DNA from 3 places in the Micromonospora sp. AP08 genome. Region 3 is predicted to be linked to each of the others. Evidence: riboswitches for the same ligand, from Rfam matches in the RefSeq annotation. Region 3 holds a riboswitch; each other region holds the start of a gene.
The links. A riboswitch is a leader RNA that binds a small molecule or an ion and turns the genes downstream of it on or off. The one in region 3 is predicted to bind cyclic di-AMP.

Region 1 (2,255 bases), on a different contig from region 3:
CGGACCGGTCAGCCCGGGCGGCCGTAGCTGTTGATCTGGCCGTCGTCGACGCGCTTCATGGTGATCGGCTTGCCCGACTGGGAGGCGTGCACCACCCAGCCGTCGCCGACGTACATGCCGACGTGGTGCAGGTCGCTGTAGTAGAAGACGAGGTCACCGGCGCGCAGCTCGCTCCGGCTCACCCGCCGGGTCACGTCGTGCTGCTGCCGCGCATTGTGCGGCAGCGAGACGCCGGCCTTGGCCCAGGCCGCCATGGTGAGGCCGGAGCAGTCGTAGTGGTCGGGGCCGGCGGCGCCCCAGACGTAGATCTTGCCGATCTGGGCGCAGGCGAACTTGACCGCGATGCCGGCCGGGCCACCGGGGTAGCCGGCGGGGCAGGGGGCCGGGCGCAGCGGACCGCCACCGCCGCTGCCGTAGACCTTGAGCCGGAGCTTCTGCAGCTTGACGATCTCGGCGTCGATCTGCTTCTTCTTCGCCGCGAGCTGCGCCTCGGTGCGCGCCAGCTCGCCGATCATCTCGTCCAGCGGCTGCTTCTTGGCGGCCAGCTGGTCGCGCAGCTCGGCGACGGTCCGCACCTGCGCCTGCTGGCGGTTCGCGAAGCGGTCGAGCAGTGCGAGGCCGTCCACCAGCTCGCTCGGGGACCGGCTGCCCAACAGCGCGTTGACGGTGGAGAGATTGTTGTCGCCCTTGTACGCGTCGGCGGCGAGGCCGCCCACCTGACCGAGGGCGGCGTCCACCCGGGCCTGGAGCGGGGCGATCTGCTTGGCGAGCGCGGCAGCCTGCTTGCGCTTGGCGGCGAGCTGCTCGCGGGTGGCGTTGACCTGTTCGATGATCGGTTCGAGCTTGTTCCAGTCCTGGTCGATCTGGCGCTCGATCTCGGTGACCGACGGTTCGGCGTGGGCCGCCGTGGCGCCGCCGGTCAGGACGACGGCGGTGCCGGCCAGGGCGGCGAGGACGGTGGTGAAGCGGGACCAGCGGGAACGCGGCGCAGCCGTCGACCGGTCGACCGACCGGCCCGACGGTGGCCGCGGGGCATGGTGTGCCACCGGGCTTCCGTACTCCTTCTTCGTGCCCGCCTACCGAGTTAGCTGACGGGTTCGGGCGGGAAGGGAGCCGCCCTACCGCAGTGGCTGCGGATTCACCCCAGGTACCTGGGTCCCCGGCTCGCCCGGAGGCGACTCGGCGGTGTCGGACCGTCACCACCCGGGTTGGACGGTGAAACTGGCGGCCGACGATTGACCAGAGTAGAGATGACCGTTACCGATCCGCAACCCAAGTCGCCGTGACACTCCGTACCCGAAGGTTTTTTTCACCGAAGATTACTTGTCGGAAAGGTATTGACCCGGAGGGTGCGTGGGGCGAGGGTGAGGACGCAGTGACCCCCATCCCTGTCTGGAGGTTCGATGCACCTCTCCCCCCCGCCGTCGGGCAGACGGATGCTGCTGGCAGCCGCCGTCGCGGCGGCCACCGCGCTCGTGGCCACCGGACCGGTGGCCGCGGAACCGCTCACCGCCCCACCCCCCACCGACCGCCAGGAGCAGTACGCCGCCGCCGCGGCGGAGTACGGCGTGCCGCAGAGCGTCCTGCTCGGCGTCTCGTACCTGGAATCGCGGTGGGACACCCACCCGGGCCAGCCGAGCACCAGCGGCGGCTACGGCCCGATGCACCTCACCGACGCCCAGCACGTCCTCTCGACCCCGGCCAGCGGCCACGTCGACGAGGACGAGGACCCGCGGGGCGACGACTCGCGTCCGCTCACCCTCGACCCGGCCACCGCGTCGGCGCCGGCGGAGGACGCGCTGCCGCAGGCGTCCCTGCAGACGCTCGACGCCGCCGCGGCGCTCACCGGCCTCGCCGAGGAGACGCTGCGCACCGACGCGGCCGCGAACATCCGGGGCGGGGCGGCGCTGCTCGCCTCGTACCAGAAGGAACTGGCTGCGCCGGTCGGCGCCGGCACCGACCCGGCGGCCTGGTACGGCGCGGTGGCCCGCTACTCCGGCGCGGACACCGAGGACGCGGCGGCGGCCTTCGCCGACGAGGTCTACGACCAGCTTGGCCTCGGCGCGACCCGGACCACCGACGACGGCCAGCGGGTGACCCTGGCCGCCACCACGGTGACGCCGGACCAGTCCGGGCTGCACAAGCTGGGGCTGCGCCGCGCCGAACGGCCGGACGGCCTGGAATGCCCGGTGCGGCTGGCCTGCGAGTGGATCCCCGCCCCCTACGAGCAGCTCAGCGCGGACCCGGGGGACTAC
Region 2 (2,255 bases), on a different contig from region 3:
CTGGCTGCACCACGCCGCGATGGCCGCGCACTGGCGGGGCGACCTGAGCGCCCGGCAGCTCGCCGACGTGCTGGCCCATCGCAACGGGTGGGACCCGCGCCGGCACCCGGCCGAGCAGGAGATCGTGCTGGCCCGGGCGGTACGGGAGGGCCGCCGGGCCGGCTGGGCGGCGGCCGCCGAGCGGGAGCGGCGGGCCTGGCGGGACGCCGAGCTGGCCGCCGAGGCGGCCCGGACCCTGGCCGCGGAGGCGTACGCGGCCGCCGGCGCGCTGCGCCCCGCCCTTCCGGGCGCAGCCCCGGCGACGGTGCGGGGTCGGGACGGGGCGGCGCCGGCTCCGGTCCCGGCCGCCGTGCCCGGCGCGCGCTGGCGCCCGGCCCGGGCCGGCTGACCCGGCGAGCTCGACCGAATCGTTATCCGAATTCGGTGAGGCCTGTCACCCGTCCGCGGAAACGGTCATCGGTGCCGGGCCGGGCGATTGACACCCGCAATTCCGCGCTGGTCGCCACCGGATGTCCGCTTTTGGCCGCGCGGCGCCGCCGTAACTGCTCGTCCCATTGAGTGAAGTGAGTGACCGACTGTTCCGATATCCGTAGTGGTGCACGAGGTTTACGCAGGTGGGAGCGCTTGGCAGCCGGCATACCCACCGGTAGTGTCAGCGCGTCCGGAGCGGTTTTCGATCGCAAGAGGCGACGCCGCGCCGACCCGCCTAATCGTGCTCTGACGAACCGGGGACCCACAGCAACATCGGGGTGAATCCGCGGGCCACGGCCTGCGGTAGGGCGTACTTCCCGCCCGAATCCGTCAGCTAACCCGGTCGGCGGTCACGGAAGGAGTGCCATTCCTCGTGCCCACCCCCCGCTCGTCCCCCCGCCTCCACGGCATCGCGGTGCCGGCGCTCGCCTGAGGGCGACCGAAACCGGCAACCCGCCCCGACCGCCCGGCCCCCCGGGCGCTCCCCGTTCCCCGGCCATCCGCCCCGCAGCGCGCGTGAGTTCCTCCGCGTGCCGGGCCGGCGCGTGCCGCCACGCCCCGTGGAGGAAACCGTGAAGCACCACCTGAAGCGTCAGCTGCGCCGCCTCGTGACCGAACGCCCGTACCGGATCATCGCCGGCTCGGCCGCGGCGCTCGTGCTGGCCGGCGGCGCCAGCGCCGCCGTCGCCGCCACCGACGACGCCCCGGCCCCCCAGGAGAACACCGCCTCGGTCGCCGAGCTGGGCTCCCGGCTCGGTGAGGTCGCCAGCCGGGGCGAGGCCCGGGTCGCCGTCCCGTCGCCCTCGGTCTCGCCGAGCGCGTCGCCGTCGGCCGCGAAGCCGGCCGCCAAGGCCGCCGCCGACCCGGACACCACCCCGAAGGCCAAGCCGAAGCCCCCGTCGAGCAAGGTGCTCGACTACACCTACGAGGCGCAGACCGCCTACTGGAACTGCGGCCCGGCCGCGGTGCGCAACGCGCTCAGCGCGAGTGGCGTCGAGACCACCCAGGACGCGATGATCGCCCCGCTGAACGCCGGCGAGAACGGCACCAACTCGGCCGAGGACACCACCCGGGGCCTGAACCAGATGGTCAAGGGCAACCCGTACCGGACCCACATGTTCGGCGGCTCGGCGAGCCCGGCCGAGATCGACCAGCTCCAGGCGGACGTGGTCAAGGCGATCACCGACGGCCGGGGCGTGGTGGTCAACATCGCCGGCGACGCCACGGACACCGACGGCGGCTGGCACTCGTTCCCGGGCGGCCACTACATCGCCGTGGTCGGCTACAAGAACGACGGCCGCACCGTCCGGATCGCCGACTCGGCGAACGCGGCGCTGCCCGCGTACTGGATGAGCACCATCGACCTGGCGAACTGGGCCGCCACCCGCGGCTACTCCGCCTGATCACCCCTCCCGTCGGGCACCGGCTCCACCGAGCCGGTGCCCGACGTCGTCCGCGCCCGTGTCCGCTCTCGCGCCGGGTGTCCGTCCGGTGGCACACTGCGCCGTATGGGCGACGAGACGGGTACCCGCCATCTGCTGCTGCTGCACGGCATGGGTGCCACCGGTGAGGTGTGGCTGCCCTGGGCGCCGCTGCTGGAGCGCCACTGGGCGGGGCGCTGGCTCGCGCCCGACCTGGCCGGGCACGGCTGGTCGCCGCCGCTGCCCGGCTACTCCTTCGAGGCCCTCGCCCGACGGGTGGTCGAGGGGCTCGGCCCGGTGACCGAGCGGCTCGGCCCCCACGACCGGCTCGTGCTGCTCGGGCACTCGCTCGGCGGGGTGGTG
Region 3 (2,255 bases):
CGGGGCGGGTCAGTACACCGACAGGTGCACGTGGTTGGTGTGGTCGCTGGACGGGTCGCCGTTGCCGCCGCTGTACGCCTTCCAGCCGCTGCTGGGCAGCCAGATCTGCTTGTACCAGATCACGTAGAGCACGGCGAGCGGGTCGGCGTTGCGGATGAAGTAGGCGGCCAGGTTGTTGCCGTACGTCTTGTCGCCGCCGGTGGCCACGCCGCCGAAGCCGTCCTTCTGCGCGGCGAAGTCGCAGGCCCGCCCCTTGGGGTGTTCACCGGAGCCGCTGGGCCGGTGGCAGGAGACGTACCGGGTGAAGCCGGCCGCCTTGGCCTGCTGGAGCGCGTGCAGCGTACGCGGGGTGATGCAGCCGTCGGCCGGCGTCGGGTCGTCGACGCTGCACGACTCGGGCGGCCAGGAGCCGTCGGCGTTGCGCGGGGCCGGCTTCGCGTTCGCCGACGAGGTGCCCTGCACGCTGCCGCCGCCGCTGCTGCGGGACGCGCGGTCGTTGGCGACCTCCAGGGCGCGTTCGGCCTGCTCCTTGCGCTTGGCCATCACGGTGACCTGCTTGCGTTGCTCCTGGATCTCGCCGGTGAGCGCGGCCTGCGTGCGGGTGGCCTCGTCCCGGGTCTCGATGAGGTCGCGCAGGGCCCGGTCCTCGTGCGCGGCCACCTGCTCCAGGGCCGCCGCGCGGTCCATGAAGCCCTCCGGGCTGCTGCTGCCGAGCAGCGCCGCGGCCGTGCCCATCCGCCCGGCCCGGTACGCCACCCCGGCGATCTCGCCGACCTTGGCGTCGCGCACGGTCAACTCGGCGTTGACCGTCTTGAGCTGGGCGGTGAGCTGTTGCTGCCGGGTCACCGAGCGGTTCAACGCGGCCCGCGCCTCGAGCCAGCCCTTGCTGGCCGCATCGAGTTGGGCGCGCAGCGCCGGCGTGCCGCCCTCGTCGTCGCCGGGTGCGGCGGCGAGCAGGCCGGTCGCCGGGGCCGCCGATGCGGGGAGGGCCGGCTCGGCCACGACGCCGAGGGTGAGCGTCGCGATGAGCAGGGCCGCCAACCGGGCGGCCGTCCGTCGTACAGGTGCCACTGGGGGCATTCACGTGTCCTTCCGTCAACCGCCGACCGGGTTAGCTGACGGGTTCGGGACGGAAGATCCCTACCGCTGACGCGGATGCACCCCACGAACGTGGTTCCCCGGCTCGCCCCTGCGGGCGATTAGGCGCTGGCCGCCGCAGGCGCCGGTGGGCGCCGCCCGGCGGTGGCCGCGGTCGAGCCTACCGGCGCTGCTCCGGGCCGGCTCCGCAGGTGGGAGCCGGCGACCCGGTCAAAACCGGCATAAGTGCACAATAACCACTTGGATTTAAGATTGTCCTAATTACCACTCGACTGCACCGCAGGCCCCGGGAGACGCTCCGGGTTCGATCTGCAACGTGGCGTGATCGATCGAGAAGTCCTCGTGCAGGGCGGTGCGGGCCGCGGCCAGCACGTCGCCCACCTCGGCGCCCGGGACCATGGTGAGGTGCGCCGAGGCCACCTCCATGCCCGAGGTGAGCGTCCAGACGTGCAGGTCGTGCACCTCCGCGACGCCGGGCACGGCGGCCAGCCGGTCGTGCACGGCGGTCACCTGGAGGTGCTCCGGGGCGGCCTGCACCAGGATGCGGACGGCGGCCCGGCCGAGCCGCCAGGTGCGCGGCAGGATGAACAGCCCGATCGCCACGGCGACCAGCGGGTCGGCCCACCACCAGTCGGTGAGCGCGATGATCACGGCGGCGCCGATCACCCCGAGCGAGCCGAGCAGGTCGCCCAGCACCTCCAGGTACGCCCCGCGCAGGTTGATGCTCTCCTCGGCGCCGGCGCGCAGCAGCGCGAACGCGGCGATGTTGGCGAGCAGGCCGAGCACCGCCACGGCGAGCATCGGCCCGGCCAGCACCTCCGGCGGCTCGCCGAACCGGCGTACCGCCTCGATCAGGACGTAGACCGCCACGGCGCCGAGCAGCACCGCGTTGGCCAGCGCGGCCAGCACCTCCAGCCGGTAGAGCCCGAAGGTGCGCTGCGGATCGGTGTCGGCCCGCCGGGTGGCGCTGATCGCGGCGAGGGCCATGCCGATGCCGAGGACGTCGGTGAACATGTGCCCGGCGTCGGAGAGCAGGGCCAGCGAGCCGGTGGCGAACGCGGCCACCGCCTCGACCGCCATCAGGGCGGTGAGCAGACCGAACGCGGCCCAGAGCCGACCACGGTGACGGTGCGCGGCGTTGGCCACCGCGCCGCTGT

Region 1: another riboswitch for cyclic di-AMP. It lies ahead of FXF50_RS26285 (NlpC/P60 family protein); the one in region 3 lies ahead of FXF50_RS16280 (hypothetical protein).
Region 2: another riboswitch for cyclic di-AMP. It lies ahead of FXF50_RS10025 (C39 family peptidase); the one in region 3 lies ahead of FXF50_RS16280 (hypothetical protein).

The regions. Positions count from the first base shown of each region.
Region 1 covers NZ_VSEZ01000021.1:49,291-51,545, forward strand. The annotation lists gene FXF50_RS26285 (NlpC/P60 family protein) at 9-1,046, opposite strand; cyclic di-AMP (ydaO/yuaA leader) riboswitch at 1,058-1,195, opposite strand; gene FXF50_RS26290 (N-acetylmuramoyl-L-alanine amidase) at 1,437-2,255, shown strand, end outside.
Region 2 covers NZ_VSEZ01000004.1:350,130-352,384, reverse strand. The annotation lists gene FXF50_RS10030 (hypothetical protein) at 1-388, shown strand, start outside; cyclic di-AMP (ydaO/yuaA leader) riboswitch at 694-835, shown strand; gene FXF50_RS10025 (C39 family peptidase) at 1,032-1,874, shown strand; gene FXF50_RS10020 (alpha/beta fold hydrolase) at 1,980-2,255, shown strand, end outside.
Region 3 covers NZ_VSEZ01000008.1:215,694-217,948, reverse strand. The annotation lists gene FXF50_RS16280 (hypothetical protein) at 10-1,080, opposite strand; cyclic di-AMP (ydaO/yuaA leader) riboswitch at 1,085-1,216, opposite strand; gene FXF50_RS16275 (cation diffusion facilitator family transporter) at 1,360-2,255, opposite strand, start outside.